Regions from separate parts of the Geodermatophilus sp. URMC 62 genome, predicted to be linked through region 1. Evidence: riboswitches for the same ligand, from Rfam matches in the RefSeq annotation. Region 1 holds a riboswitch; the other holds the start of a gene.
What was found. Region 1 has a riboswitch for cyclic di-AMP ahead of ACU616_RS20875 (hypothetical protein). Riboswitches for the same ligand answer to the same signal wherever they lie in the genome.
Positions count from the first base shown of each region.

Region 2: linked by a shared signal. The riboswitch ahead of ACU616_RS06820 (C40 family peptidase) and the one ahead of ACU616_RS20875 (hypothetical protein) in region 1 are both predicted to bind cyclic di-AMP.

Region 1 is NZ_JBRFHY010000001.1:4,299,206-4,306,524, forward strand. It holds gene ACU616_RS20855 (DNA-directed RNA polymerase subunit alpha C-terminal domain-containing protein) at 1-438, shown strand, start outside; gene ACU616_RS20860 (bifunctional 3'-5' exonuclease/DNA polymerase) at 740-2,401, shown strand; gene ACU616_RS20865 (MFS transporter) at 2,405-3,814, opposite strand; gene ACU616_RS20870 (ArsC/Spx/MgsR family protein) at 3,872-4,381, opposite strand; cyclic di-AMP (ydaO/yuaA leader) riboswitch at 4,548-4,685, shown strand; gene ACU616_RS20875 (hypothetical protein) at 4,969-5,961, shown strand; gene ACU616_RS20880 (sugar phosphate isomerase/epimerase family protein) at 6,028-6,888, opposite strand; gene ACU616_RS20885 (dihydrodipicolinate synthase family protein) at 6,885-7,319, opposite strand, start outside.
Region 2 is NZ_JBRFHY010000001.1:1,419,524-1,426,842, reverse strand. It holds gene ACU616_RS06840 (HelD family protein) at 1-545, shown strand, start outside; gene ACU616_RS06835 (transglycosylase domain-containing protein) at 649-3,177, shown strand; partial or broken gene ACU616_RS06830 (YhjD/YihY/BrkB family envelope integrity protein) at 3,219-4,037, opposite strand; gene ACU616_RS06825 (hypothetical protein) at 4,088-4,312, opposite strand; cyclic di-AMP (ydaO/yuaA leader) riboswitch at 4,501-4,634, shown strand; gene ACU616_RS06820 (C40 family peptidase) at 4,651-5,805, shown strand; gene ACU616_RS06815 (DUF2568 domain-containing protein) at 5,931-6,308, shown strand; gene ACU616_RS06810 (hypothetical protein) at 6,375-6,689, opposite strand; gene ACU616_RS06805 (DUF3817 domain-containing protein) at 6,768-7,085, shown strand; gene ACU616_RS06800 (serine hydrolase domain-containing protein) at 7,100-7,319, shown strand, end outside.

The DNA.
Region 1 (7,319 bases):
CGGCGGGAGCTGTCCGCCGTCCCCGGGCTGGGGCCGAGCACCATCGCCGCGATCCGGGCCGTCGTCCCCGAGCCACCCGCGCGCCTGCCCCGCTCCGGCGCCGAGCCGTCGACCCCCAGCGCCGCGCAGACGGTGCTCCCGGAGGCGCCGCCGGCCGAGGAGGAGTCCCCGACCGCACCGGCGATCCCGTCGTTCGCCTCGCTGCGCGACCCGCGGCGGCGCACCCCGCTCGACCTCCTGGTGCCCGAGCAGCCGCCCGCGGCGCCGGAGCCTGCAGCGCCCGAGTCCCAGCCCGAGCCCGAGGAGTCGGCTCCCCCCGCGTCCCCGGCCGGGGCACCGCGGCCGGCCGAGTGGGGCGACCTGTGGCGGTTCGGCCTGCGCGCGGCCCGCTGGTGGGTGGCCCAGCCGGTGCGGACGGTGCGCCGCCTGCTCGGCTGAGGAGGACCTCCGCCGGTGCAGGGTCCACCCGGCGCACGCAGGCGCTCGTCGAGGTGCGCCTGGTCGTCGAGGTGCGCCTGGTCGTCGAGGTGCGCCTGGTCGTCGAGGTGCGCCTGGTCGTCGTCATCCGGGCGTGGTGACGACCACGCGCCGCATCTCGCGCGAGCGCCGCTCCTCGTGACCGCTTCCCGTCGACCGGCCGGCTTCCCGAGTACCCCGAGGCAGCCGCAGGTCGCCACCCGACACGGGGGCACCGTGCGTCGTGCGCCGGACCGTCGCACCCGTCGGCGACACTGCCCGGGTGGAGCGGATCGTCCTCCGCCGCCGCGGCGACCTGGTCGAGGCCCGGCGGTGCCGTGACGACGACGGAGGCGGGGCGCCCGCGGTCACCCGGCTGACCGCCGACGACCTCCCCGGCTGGGTCCGCGAGCGGGAGCGCACGCCGGTCCGCTGGGTGTGGGACGACACCACCCGCTGGTACCCGGCGCTGCTGGACGCCGGCGTCCGCGTCGAGCGGTGCACCGACCTGCGGCTCGGCCACGCCGTCCTGCGCCGCTCGCCGTCCGCCGACCAGCGGCTGCTCGCCGGCGAGGACACCCCCGGCTGGGACGCGCTCGCGCCGGTGACCACGACCGAGCACGCCCTCTTCCCGCTGGCCGACCCCGCCGACCGGCTCGACCCCGTCGCCGAGCACGACCGGCAGCAGACGACCCTGGCCGCGGCCGCGCAGCGCGCACGCCTGGCACTGCTGCTCGCCGCGGAGTCCTCCGGCGCGCTGGTCGCCGCCGAGATGACGCACGCCGGGATGCCGTGGCGGGCCGACGTCCACGAGCGGCTGCTCACCGACGCGCTCGGGCCACGCCCGCCGGCCGGCGTCCGCCCGCCGGTCCTGGAGCGGCTGGCCGGCGAGGTCCGCGCCGCCCTGCGCGCGCCCGCGCTCAACCCCGACTCGCCCGGCGACCTGCTGCGCGCGCTGCGGGCCGCCGGGCTGCCCGTGGACGACACCCGGCAGTGGACGCTCGAGCAGGTCGACCACCCGGCCGTCGCGCCGCTGCTCGAGTACAAGCGGCTGGCCCGGCTGCTGGCCGCGCACGGTTGGAGCTGGCTGGAGACCTGGGTGCGCGGGGGCCGGTTCCGGTCGGCCTTCCTCCCGGGCGGCGTGGTCACCGGGCGGTGGTCGGCGCAGGGCGGGGGAGCGCTGTCGGTGCCCGCGCAGGTCCGTCCCGCCGCGGTGGCCGACGACGGCTGGGCGTTCGTGGTCGCCGACGTCGCCCAGCTCGAGCCGCGGGTGCTCGCGGGCATGAGCGGCGACGCGGCGATGGCCCAGGCGGCGCGCTCGACCGACCTGTACCAGGGCATGGTGGCCGACGGCGCCGTCGCCACCCGGGCCGAGGCCAAGCTCGGGGTGCTCGGCGCCATGTACGGGGCCACCCGCGGCGAGAGCGGCCGGATGCTGCCGCGGCTGGCCCGCCGCTACCCCCGGGCCATCGGCCTGGTCGAGGACGCCGCCCGGGCGGGGGAGCGCGGCGAGGTGGTCGCGACCCTGCTCGGCCGCGGGTCGCCGCCGCCGACGGGCGCCTGGGCCGAGCGGGCGGTCGGGCTCGGCGAGGCACCCGACGAGGAGGGCCCGCGGGAGGACCGCGACCGTGCCCGCCGCGCCTGGGGCCGGTTCACCCGCAACTTCGTCGTCCAGGGCACCGGTGCCGAGTGGGCGCTGTGCTGGCTCGCCGACCTGCGCAACCGGCTGTGGCGGCTGGGCAGCGGGCCGCCGGCGCAGCGGCCGCACCTGGTGTTCTTCCTGCACGACGAGGTCGTCGTCCACACGCCCGGGCACCTGGCCGACGAGGTCGCCGGCGAGGTCCGGGCCGCCGCGGTCACGGCCGGGCGGCTGCTGTTCGGCGGCTTTCCCGTCGACTTCCCGCTCGACGTCGCCGTCGTCCGCTCCTGGGCCGACGCCGGGTGAGGGTCAGCGGACGGCGGCCGGCTCGGGGGCGGGGGCGGTCGCCGCACGGCGGCCGGTCAGGGCGGTGACGACCGCGGTCAGCAGGCAGACGACGACGCCGGCCGCGGCGATCGTCGTGTAGCCGCCGGCGGACGGCGCCGCCGCGCCGGCCGGGGTGGCCGAGGCGAGCACGGTCGCGGTGAGCGCGCTGCCGACGGCGAAGCCCACGTACCGCAGCACCTGGTTGAGGCTCATCGCGCTGCCGGTCTCCGCCGGCGGGACGGCCGCCACCACCAGCGCCGGGAACGCCGCGAACGCCGCCCCTACGCCCAGCCCGGCCACCGCCATGACGGCGAACAGCTGCCACAGGTCGGTGCGCAGGAACGCGAACAGGACGAAGGCCACGCCCTGCACGAGCGCCGCGACCGGCAGCACCCGGGCGTGCCCGGCGCGGTCGGCGAGCAGCCGCGCGAGCCGGCCGCCCACCATGCTGGCCGCCGAGAACGGCAGGAGCACCAGCCCGGCGACGACGATCGAGGTGCCGAAGCCGGCGCCGTCGGCCGGCGGGGCCTGGGCCAGCACCGGCACCGCGGCCAGCAGCAGGTAGTTCGACAGCCCGACGAGCAGCGCCGCCGAGTGCGCGGTGAGCGCCACCCGGCCGCGCGCCAGCCGCAGGTCGACCAGCGGCTGCGGCGTCCGCGACTCCCACCGGACCCACAGCACGAGCGCCACCACCGAGGCGGCGGCCAGCCCCCACAGCAGCGGCGACGTCACGCCCCAGGTCTCCGCCTCGCCCAGCGCCAGCAGCAGCCCGCCGACGCCGGCGCCGAGCAGCAGCGCGCCGACCACGTCGAGCCGCCGCCGCGGCGCCGCGGCCGGCGGGGGCAGGACGACGGCGGCGGCGGCCAGCGCGGCGGCGCTCACCGCGGCCCCCGCCCAGAACGCGGCGTGCACACCGCCGAGCTCGGCCACCAGCCCGGCCAGCGGGTAGCCCAGGCCCACGCCGGTGACGACGGTGACCGACAGCGCGGCGATCGTCGAGCGGGAGGTGTCGCCGGTCAGCGCCTCGCGGGCGGTGGCGATGGCCAGCGGGGTGAGCCCCAGGCCGAAGCCCTGCAGCGCGCGGCCGGCGACCAGCCACCACAGGCCCAGGGGGAGGGCGGCCAGGACCCCGCCGAGGGTCACCACGCCCAGCACGGCGAGGATCACCCGGCGGCGGTGCGGGCCGTCGCCGAGCCGCCCGACCACCGGGGTGGCCACCGCGCCGACCAGCAGCGTGACCGTCAGCGACCACTGCGCGTCCGGCAGCGACGCCCCGGTCGACGACGCGATCGCCGGGACCAGCGGCGCACCGAGGCTGGAGATGACGGCGACGACCGTCCCGACGAAGACGAGTGCGGCGACGAGCGCGCGGGGTGACCGGGAGACCGCCATGCCCCCGAGCTTCCCAGGACGTTGCACAGCGCAACCGCCCGGCGGGTCAGCGCTGCGTCACAGCAGCCGGTCGAGGTCGTCGGGGCCCGGGCCGGTGCCGCCGGAGTCGCGCACCGGTGAGCCCTCGGGCCGGTCGTCGTCCGGCGGCTCGGCGGCCACCGGCCCCTCGGCGTAGAGGGTGTCCGGGTCGCGGGGGTCCATCTCCCGGGGACCGCGGGCGGCGGCGACCACCTCGGACAGCGTGCCGCCGTCCCGGGCCACCCACGCCCGGCCGTCGTCGCCGAGCACGATCGGCCGCTGGATCAGCCGCGGGTGCTCCACGAGCACGCGCACCCACGCGTCGGCGTCGCGCGGGGCGTCGGGCAGCCCGAGCTCCGCGGCCAGCGGGTCGCCGAGGCGCGTGACGTCCCACGGCTGCAACCCGAGGGCGGCCAGCGCGGCGCGCAGCTCGGCCTCGGTCGGCGGGTCGTCGAGGTAGCGGCGCAGGGAGTACTCGACACCGGCCCGGTCGAGCTCGTCGCGGGCGGCGCGGCACGTCGAGCACGAGGGGTTGAACCAGACCTCCACACCCCGACCCTAGGGCCCCTACACCACCGGGCCGCCGATCGGCGCGGACGCGAGCACCATCACCCGACGAGACACCTGTCGACTCGTTGTCACGATGTGCTCTCCGCCGGTAGCGTCGGGTCGTCCGTCCGGTCGTCGTCCCCCGTCGGGGGAGGCCGGGGGACGCCGCCGAGTCGCCCGCTGGGGCGAGCCGGGGACCCACCGCAGTACTGGGGTGAATCCCCTCCTGGCCGCGTGCCGGGAGAGGTAGGGCCGCTTCCCGCCCGAACCCGTCAGCTCACCCGGTAGGCGGCTCACGGGAGAACGGAGAGCCGCCGGATGGCGCGCGCCTGCACTGCTGCCCGCACCGCCGCACCACCCCGTCCGATCCGGCTCCGCCCCGTCCCGGCGCGCCTGCGCACCTGACCGTCCGCGGCCGTCCGCCCCGGACGCCGTCCGCGCGCACACCAGCCCGGGCACCCTCCGCCCGACCGGCCCCGCGCCGCTCCGCCCCGGTGTGCCCGCGCCGGCCCGGCGCGCCCGCCGGCCGTGCCGTCCGCCCCCGCCGCAGCCCGCTGCGCCCCGCACCCGCCTGGAGCACCCGCACCATGGACCCCCGCACCACCCCGTCCGGCCGATCCGCCGAGCGCCGCGGCCGCGCCACGGGCCGCCGACGTCCGGCCGCCGCCCGCCGCCCCGGCCTCCTCCTCGGCGTCGCCGCCGCCGGCGCCCTGCTGGTCAACGTCGTCGTCGGCGGGGACCCCACCGCCTCGGCCGGCGCCGGAGACCCGGAGTCGGCCGCCGTCGCCCAGGAGCTGGGCCTGACCGCCGAGGGCGGGGCGCTCGGTGCGGGGGGAGGCGCACAGCCGGCCGAGGACCTCCAGCCGCTGGAGGACCTGGCCGCCAGCCGCAGCAGCCGCGCGGCCGAGGAGGCCACCGCGCAGCAGGCGCAGGCCGCCGCCGACCAGGCCGCGCTCGCGCAGCAGCGCGCCGAGGAGGCCGCGGCAGCCGAGGCCGCCGCCGCGGCCCAGCGCGCGGCGGAGGAGGCCGCCGCCGCCCAGGCCGCCGAGGCCGCCGCGGCGGAGGCCGCCGCCGACCGGGCCGCCGCCGAGGAGGCCGCCGCTGCGGAGGCTGTGGCGGCGCAGCGGGAGGTGGAGCCGGAGGCGGGCTCCTCGGCCGCCGCCGCGTCGTCCACCGCCTCGTCGTCCACAGCGGGTTCGGGGACCGCCGCCAGGGCGACCGCGCGCATCACCAACACCGCCGGGCCGGTGCAGGCCGTCGTCCAGGCGGCCGCGAACGCCGTCGTCAGCAACGTGGCCGGCGCGGGCTCGATCACCCTCGGCGGCACCCGGGCCAGTGCCACCGACCCGGGCGGCCACCCGTCGGGCCTGGCCCTGGACTACATGGTCCTGTCGAACACCGCGCTCGGGAACGCGATCGTCCAGTACCACGTCGCGCACTGGGACGAGCTCGGCGTCGACTACCTCATCTACCAGCAGCGGATGCTCAGCTCGCCGGGCGGCAGCTGGTCGGCCATGGAGGACCGCGGCAGCGCCACGGCCAACCACATGGACCACGTGCACGTCAACTACACGGGCTGACGCGACCCCTGACGCGGCCCCTCGCGCCGGGTCCGGCCGGCCCCCTGGCCGGCCGGACCCGGCTGCTCATCCCCGGACGCCCGCGGCCGCGGCGAACGCGGCCGCGGTCCGGGCGGCGACGACCGCCGGGTCGGCGTCCCACAGCTCCTGGGAGAACACCTCGACCTCCACGTCGCCGCGGTACCCGGCCGCCTCGACCAGGGCGCTGGTCCCCGCCAGGTCGACGTGCCCGTCGCCGGGCAGGCCGCGCGACACCAGCACGTCGGCCGCGAGCGGGGTGACCCAGTCGGCCACCTGGTAGGACGCGATCCGTCCACCGCGGCCGGCCCGCGCCACCTGCGCGGGGAGCTCGGGGTCCCACCACACGTGGTAGGTGTCGACGACGACGCCGACCGCCTCCGCGGGGAACTGCTCGGCGACGTCGAGCGCCTGCCCGAGCGTGGAGACCACGCCGCGGTCGGCGGCGAACACCGGGTGCATCGGCTCGACCGCCAGCACCACGCCGGCGGCCGTCGCGTCGTCGACCAGCGCGCCGATCGCGTCGCGGGCCCGCTCCCGGGCGCCGGTCAGGTCGCGGTCGCCGTCGGGGAGGCCGCCGGCGACGAGCACGAGGACCGGTGCCGATCCGGGCGCGCCGGCCGCGGCCAGCGCCGCGGTCTCCTCGATCGCGCGGCGGTTCTCGTCGAGCGCCGCGGTGCGGGCGGGGCCCGGGGGAGCGGTGAAGAAGCCGCCCCGGCACAGGCTCGACACCCGCAGCCCGGAGTCGGCGACCAGCGCGCACGCCTTCTCCAGGCCCACCTCGGCCACCGGCTCGCGCCACAGCCCGATCGCGCCGATGCCCGCCTGGCGGGTGACGGCGAGGGCGTCGAGCAGCGGCGCGTACTTGACCGTCGCCTGGTTCAGCGACAGCCGCGGGTGGGCGCTCACGGGACCGGCTCCAGCACCGGGACGTCGACGCCGGCCAGCGCCAGCAGGCCGTTCCACCGGCGCGCGGCGAGCTCCGGGTCCTCCAGGGCGCCGGCCGCGTCGGCCAGGCGGACCACCTCCGACAGGTGCGGCAGGCTGCGGGCCGAGTGCAGCCCGCCGACCATGCCGAACGCCGGCTGGTGACCGTTGAGCCACGACAGGAAGGCGATGCCGGTCTTGTAGTAGGCCGTCGGCGCGGCGAACACCTGCCGCGACAGCGCCTCGGTCGGCCCGAGCAGCCGCCGGTAGCCGGCCGGGTCGCCGGCGTCGAGGGCGGCGATGGCGGCACCGGCCACCGGCGCGATCGCGGCGAACGCGCCGAGCAGGGCGTGCGAGGAGTGCTCGCCGTCGCCCTCGATGAGGTCGACGTAGTGGAAGTCGTCGCCGGTGAA
Region 2 (7,319 bases), 2.9 Mb from region 1:
CGGCCGACTGGTCCCCCACGCTGGCCGGCCTCGGCCGCCCCGACACCGCCGTCCACCCGCTGACGCGCGGCTACCGGGTGCCGGGGGAGGTCCTCGACTACGCCAACCGGCTGCTGCCGGCCATCGCCCCCGGCCTGCCGGCGGCCACGGCCGTGCGCCGGGACCCCGGCTCCCTGCAGGTGCGGCCGGTCCCCGACCTGGCCGGGCCGCTGGCCGGCGTGGTGGCCGGGCTCGCCGCGGGGCCGGGGTCGGTCGGCGTCGTCTGCGCCGACGCCGCGGTGCCCGACGTGGCGCGGCTGCTGCAGGACGCCGGCCTGCCGGCCGCGGTGCTCGCCGACGACGGCGCGGCCGCCGCGCGGGTCGCCGTCGTGCCCGCGACGCTTGCCAAGGGGCTGGAGTTCGACGCCGTCGTCGTCGCCGACCCCGCGGCGATCGTGGCCGCCGAGCCGCGCGGGCTCCACCGGCTCTACGTGGTGCTGACCCGCGCGGTCAGCACGCTGGTCGTGCTGCACCGCGACGACCTGCCCGCCGTGCTGAGCGGCTGAGCGGCACCGGTCCGTCCGTCCCCGTCCGGAGGACGTACGGCGCGGGTGGTTGTGACCCGCACCGATTCCTGTTGCAGTGTGCGCGGCCCGAGGAGGGAGCCCCATGGACCCGCTGCCGAGCCGGCTGGGCACGCTGGTGCGGCTGGCCGCCGTGATCCTGGTCGCCGGTGCCCTGGTGGCCGGGCTGCTCCTGCCGTGGGTCGGCGTGCCCTCGCTCGCCGCCCAGCAGTCGACCGGCCTGCTCGGCGACCTCCCCACCGAGCTGACCGTCGACCCGCCGGCGGGCAACACCGTCCTGCTCGCGGCGGACGGCGAGCCGATCACGTACTTCTACGACGAGAACCGCGACCCGGTGGAGCCCGGCGAGATCGCCGAGGTGATGAAGCAGGCGATGGTGGCCATCGAGGACGCCCGCTTCTACGAGCACCACGGCCTCGATGTGCAGGGGACGGCGCGCGCGCTGGCCATGAACATCGCCGCCGGCGGCGTGGAGGAGGGCGGGTCGACGCTCACCCAGCAGCTGGTCAAGCAGACCCTGCTGCAGACCGCCGACACCGCCGAGGAGCGCGCGGCGGCCACGGAGCAGACGCTCGGCCGCAAGGTGCGCGAGGCCCGCCTGGCGCTGGCGGTCGAGGACGCCTACAGCAAGGACGAGATCCTCACCCGCTACCTCAACCTGGTCTACTTCGGCCAGAACGCCTACGGCGTCCAGCCCGCCGCCCGCGCCTTCTTCGGCGTCGACGCCGCCGCGCTGACCCTGCCGCAGGCGGCGCTGCTGGCCGGGCTGGTGCAGAGCCCCACCTCCGACGACCCGTTCACCGCCCCGGAGGCGGCCACGGCGCGCCGCGACGAGGTGCTGTCGCGGATGGCCGAGCAGGGCCTCGTCACCGCCGACGAGGCCGCCGCCGCGCAGGCCGAGCCGCTCGGGCTCGCGCCCGGGCCGGCCCCGCCCCGCGGCTGCGTGCAGGCCAGCGTCGGCCCGTTCGTCTGCGACTTCGTGCAGCGGCACCTGATCGAGGACCTCGGCCTGACCCAGGAGCAGCTCGACAACGGCGGCTACGTCGTGCAGACGACGCTGGACCCGGAGCTGCAGCGCTCCGCCGACGCCGCCGTGCGGCAGACGCTGGCGCCGGAGGACTCGCTGGCCGGCATGTTCACCGCCGTCGAGCCCGGCACCGGCCACCTGCTGGCCATGAGCGTCAACCGGACCTTCGGCTACGACCGGGCCGACCCGACGCAGGAGTCGTTCAACCTCAACACCTGGCCCAGCCAGGGCTCGGGCTCCACCTACAAGGTGTTCGTGGCCGCCGCCGCGCTGGCCCGCGGCTTCTCGGCGCACTACACGCTCACCGCGCCCGACCCCTACGTGTCGCGGGTGTACGGCGGCCCCTGCGAGGGCCGCGCCACCGACGGCCGGTACTGCGTGCGCAACGCCGGGTCGGGCTACCGGCCGACCCTCGACCTGACCACGGCGCTCTACCAGTCGTCGAACACCTACTTCCTCGCGCTCGAGGACGCCCTGGGCAGCGTCGAGGAGCCGGTGCGGATGGCCGAGGCGGCGGGACTGTTCCAGTTCAGCCCGCCGGGCCTGGCCCAGCAGATCGTCGACGAGAACCGCGGCTCGTTCACCTTCGGCGCCGAGGCCACCAGCCCGCTGGCGCTCGCGAGCGCGTACTCCACCTTCGCCGCCAGCGGCACCCGGTGCGACGTCGTCCCGGTCACCTCCGTCCTCGACGCGCACGGCGAGCCCGCCGTCGGTGCCGACGGCGAGCCGCTGGACGTCGGCGACCGCTGCACGCCGGAGGCGGTCCCGCCGGGCGTGGCCGACACCCTCACCCAGATGCTGCGCAAGGACGTCGAGCCGGGCAATCCCGGGCAGACCGGGTCGCGCGCCTACGTGCCGGGGCACCAGATCGCCGGCAAGACGGGCACCTCGCAGGACAACTACTCGGTGGCCTTCGTGGGCTACACGCCCGAGATCACCGCGAGCGTCATGGTGCTCAACCCCAAGCGCAACGAGGACGTCGGCGGCTTCGGCGGCGGGAAGGGCGCCACGATCTGGCACGACGCGATGGCGCCGGTGCTGCAGGCCCGCGGCAGCGGCGAGTTCCCGCCCGCCGACCCCACCGTGCAGGACGGCAACACCCGGCCGGTGCCCGGGTGCTCCAGCGTGCGGGCCTGCGAGCGCGCGCTCGCCGACGCCGGGTTCACCTCCCGGACCGTGCGCGTCGACAGCGACGAGGCGGAGGGAGCGCTGCTGGGCACCAGCCCCCCGCGCGGCGGCCGCGCCGTCCCCGGCCAGCAGGTGTCGATCCTGGTGAGCAACGGCAGCGCCTACGTCGAGCCGGCTCCCGAACCCCCGGCCGCCCCCGCGCCGGACCCCCGGCCCGCGCCGGAGACGTCCTCGGCGCCCGAGCCGCCGCCGCCCGCCCCCGCGCCCGAGGCGCCGGCCCCGGAGCCCGCGCCGGCCCCCGAGCCGCCGCCACCGGCACCGGAACCGGCCCCCGAACCGGCCCCCGAGCCGGCACCGGAACCGGCGCCCGAGCCGCCGGTGGCACCGGCGCTGCCGGGGCCGGAGCTGCCCGTGCCCGGGCTGCCGCCGGGGTTCGCGCCGGGCTTCCCGTCGGGGTAGTCCTCCTGCTGCCGCCGGCCCAGGAGCTCGTCGAGGGACTGGGTGAGCAGCCACCCGGCCAGCAGCACCAGGTGCAGCAGGAACATCCAGAGGCCGACGGCCACCACCGCGCCCACGGCGACGAGGCCGCCGAAGGGCGCCCCGAGGTCCAGGGGCAGCGACAGGAACACCACGAACCCCTGCAGGAACCCCGACAGGCACGCCGCGGTGAACAGGGCGCCGCACGCCACCGCGCGCCGGCGGTGCCGGCCGGCGGCGACCACGCCGAAGCCCCAGGCGAGGGGCACGGTGAGGACGAACAGCACCGAGTAGTAGCCGACGAAGAAACGGCCGACCGCCGGGCCCACGCCGTCCTGCTGGGCCAGGTCGGCCATGAAGCGGGCGGCCAGCAGCAGCGGGTACAGCAGCACGGGCGTCACGACGACCAGCGGCAGCGTGAGCAGCCGTCCGCGCCAGCCGGTGAGGGTGTCGGTGTCCCGCTGCCGGCTGAAGCGCAGCAGGGCGCGGCGCAGGCCCTCGCCGTAGAAGGAGAGGGGCACCAGCGCCAGGACGAAGCCGAGCAGGTCCAGCCGGACCCCGGCGGAGGCCAGCCGCTCGACCGCGCCGGGCGCGCCCAGCTCGGCCGGCAGCAGCTCGGTCAGCCGGCCGACGAGCGCGCGCACCTCGGCGGGCGAGGTGGCCAGCGCGGTGAGCCGCACGGCCACCAGCAGCAGCGGCACGACCGCGATGCCCGCGTAGAAGGTCAGCCCGGCGGCGATGAGGGCGAGATCGCGGCCGCGCAGCAGGCGCCGGGCGCCGGCCAGGAGCGCGCGCGTCGCGGCGCCCGGCCCGGCCGCCGTCCACCTCCGTCCCCGGCTCACCGGCTCACGACCCGGGCGGTCGCGCGCCCGCCGACGGTCCGGGGCAGCGCTCAGCCGCCGGGGTTGGCGTCGTCGGTGGTCGGCGCGTCGTTGCCCGGGTTCTCGCCGGTCTCCTGGCAGCTGGCGTCGTTGGGGTTGCTCGCGTCCTCCCCGCTGGAGTCGCAGTTGGTGGGCCCCCGGGAGAAGTCGGTGTTGTCGCCGCAGGCGACCAGCGAGCCGAGGAGGGCGAGCACGACGAGCGGCCGGGCGAGGCGCGAGCGCGTGGAGGAGGACATGCCCGACTCGTGCTCGTCCCGGCACCCTCCCAAACGGGTGTGCCGGAACCGGGCGGCGACCCACCGGTCGGGTGTGAGCGGGACGACGGGAAAGTACTCATTGTCACGAGCCGGTTACACCCTTACGCTGTGTACGTCCAACGGGGCGTTCCGTCACCTACCTGGGTGACACCCCGTGGACGCCGTCGAGCCGGTCCTCCCCGAGGGGGACCGGGCCGGGGACCCAACGCAGTCCCGGGGTGAAGCGTGCGCGGTCCGCGCGCGCCGGGCGACTCCACGCCCGAACCCGTCAGCTAACCCGGTAGGCGGCCTGGGAGGAGAAGGAGAGACGCCGACCCGTGGCGCCCCTGAGCACGTCCGTCCCCGGCCTGCCCGTGACCACCCGGTCGCGCCGCCGCGCCGTCCTCGCCCTCGTCGGCGCCGTGGGCATCGGCCTCGGTCTGGGGAGCGTCCCCGCGCCGGCCGCCGCCGAGGAGCCCACCACGGCGGCCGAGGCCGCCGAGCTCGTCGCCGCCCGCGGGCACGACCTCGAGGTCGTCACGGAGCGGTTCAACGAGGCGCGCGAGGGGCTGGCCGCCCAGCAGGCCGCCGCCGAGGCCGCGGCCGCGACGCTGGCCCAGGCCCAGGCGTCGGTGGACACCGCCCGCGAGCAGGTGGTCGGGATCGCCCGGTCGGCCTACACCGGCGACGCGATGGGCCCGCTGCAGGCCCTCATGACCAGCCAGGACGCCGACGAGTTCGTCGACCGGGTGACCCTGCTCCAGGGCGTCGCCGGGTACCAGAACGGCCTGCTCGGCGAGGCCGTCACGGCCACCGAGACCGCGACCGCGGCGCAGACGGCGGCCGCCGAGGCCGCCGCCGAGGCCCAGCGCCGGTACGACGACGTCGCCAGCCAGCAGGCCGGCCTCGAGGCGCAGATCGCCGAGTACCAGGCCGACTTCGCCCGGCTGAGCGCCGAGGAGAAGCGCGCCGCCCTCGAGGCCGCCGCCGCCGCGCACGCCGCCGAGGAGGCCCAGCGGGCCAGCCGCGACGAGGAGCGCGCCGCCGCGACCTCCGGGAGCGCGCCCGCGTCGTCCTCGGGCTCCTCGTCCTCGTCGTCGTCCCCGACCTCGAGCGCCCCGGCCGCCGTGCCGTCCGGTGGGGGCAGCGGCGCGGCCGCGACGGTGGTGGCCATGGCCCAGCGCGGCAAGCCCTACGTGTGGGCGGCGGCCGGCCCGGGCTCCTTCGACTGCTCCGGCCTGACCCAGTACGCCTTCCGCGCCGCGGGCATCAGCCTCCCGCACTCCAGCGGCATGCAGTCGCGCATGGGCACCGCGGTCTCCCGGGCCGACCTGCAGCCCGGTGACCTGGTCTTCTTCTACAGCCCGGTCAGCCACGTCGGCATCTACGTCGGCAACGGCCAGATGGTGCACGCCCCCACCTCCGGCGACGTCGTCAAGGTGGCCAGCATCGACGCGATGGGCGGCTACGCCGGCGCCCGCCGCCTCACCTGACGCAGCGACCGCTGGCGGAGCCCCGGCCCCTCGCGGGAGCCGGGGCTCCGCTGCGTCTGGACCCCGGCCGGCTGGTGTGGAACGCTGCTCGCGAACGAGAGCACTGCTCACGTCAGAAGGCCGGGATGCGACGCACAGGGGCGTGGACGGGAGCGGTCGCCGCCCTCCTCTCGGAGATGGCGGCGCTGGGCGTCCTGGCCTGGTGGGGGGCCACCGTGCCGGAGGCGGCCGCCCTCCGGGTGCTCCTCGGAGCGGGTCTGCCGGCAGCTGCGGCGGTGCTGTGGGGTCTGTTCGCCGCGCCCCGTGCCGTCGTCCGGGCGCGGGCGCTGCTCGTCGTCACGAAGCTCGCCGTGCTCGGGGGCGCGGTCGCCGCCCTGGCCGACCTCGCCGGGCTCGTGCCGGCCGCCGTCCTGGCGGTGGTCTCGGCCGCCGGTGCGCTGCTGTCCGACCCGGCGGCCCTGCAGCCGCCGGTCAGGGACGCGGCGGCTGCCCGGGCGCGCTGACCCGCTGCAGCAGGCCCCGGACGAAGGCCGCCGTGGCGCCCGAGGTCAGGCGGACCTCCCAGCGGGTCACGACGCCGGGGTCGACGTCCACGGCGCCGGCAGCCCGCTGACGTCGCCGACGACGTGCTCCCACAGCCGCCCCGCGGTCGCCGGCGGCGCCCCCGTCCGGAGGCTCGCGCCGAGCGTGCGAGGCGGGGGAGGGACGGAGTCCTTCCAGCAGCGGGTGTGGGCGGCGTGGGCCTCGGCGCGGGTGGCGCCGAGGCGGGGGAGCGCCCCGGCGACCAGGTCGGGACGCAGGTCGGCCATCCGGCGGAGCAGCACGAGGCAGAGCTCGCGCCGCGCCGGACCCCGCACGCCCACCGGCCCTGCCACGGAGGTCACACCGCCGGCCGGGATCCTCGACGACCGGTCCCCGTTGGACAGGGGAGACCCGACCGTCCACCGGAGGACCTCCCCGCGATGAACCCCCGCACCGTCGCCCTCGCCTTCCGCGTCGCCGCCGTCGCCGAGGCGCTGTCCTGGGTCGGCCTGCTCGCCGGCATGTACGTCAAGTACGTGCCGGCGACCACGGAGGCGGGCGTGCAGTTCTTCGGCCCGGTGCACGGGGCGGTGTTCGTCGCCTACGTGGTGGTCGCCCTGGTCGCCGCCCGTGTGCTCGGCTGGTCGCGGTGGACGGCGCTGCTCGCGCTGGCCGCCTCGGTGCCCCCGCTGGCCACGGTGGTGTTCGAGCGCTGGGCCGGGCGCACCGGCCGCCTGCAGGAGCCCGCGCGCGCCTGACCTACCGTGCGGGCATGCCGGAGCCCGTCCTCCCCGCGACCGCCCGCACCCTGCTCGCCCGCACCGCCCGGGTGCAGCGCGACGGCCGGGCGCCGAGCCTGGTCGCCGGCGTCGTCCGGGACGGCGGACCGGTGTGGTCGGCCGGCCGCGGTGACGTCGACGAGCCGCACACCGACGTCCAGTACCGGCTCGGCTCGATCAGCAAGACGGTCACCGCCGTCGCGGTGATGCGGT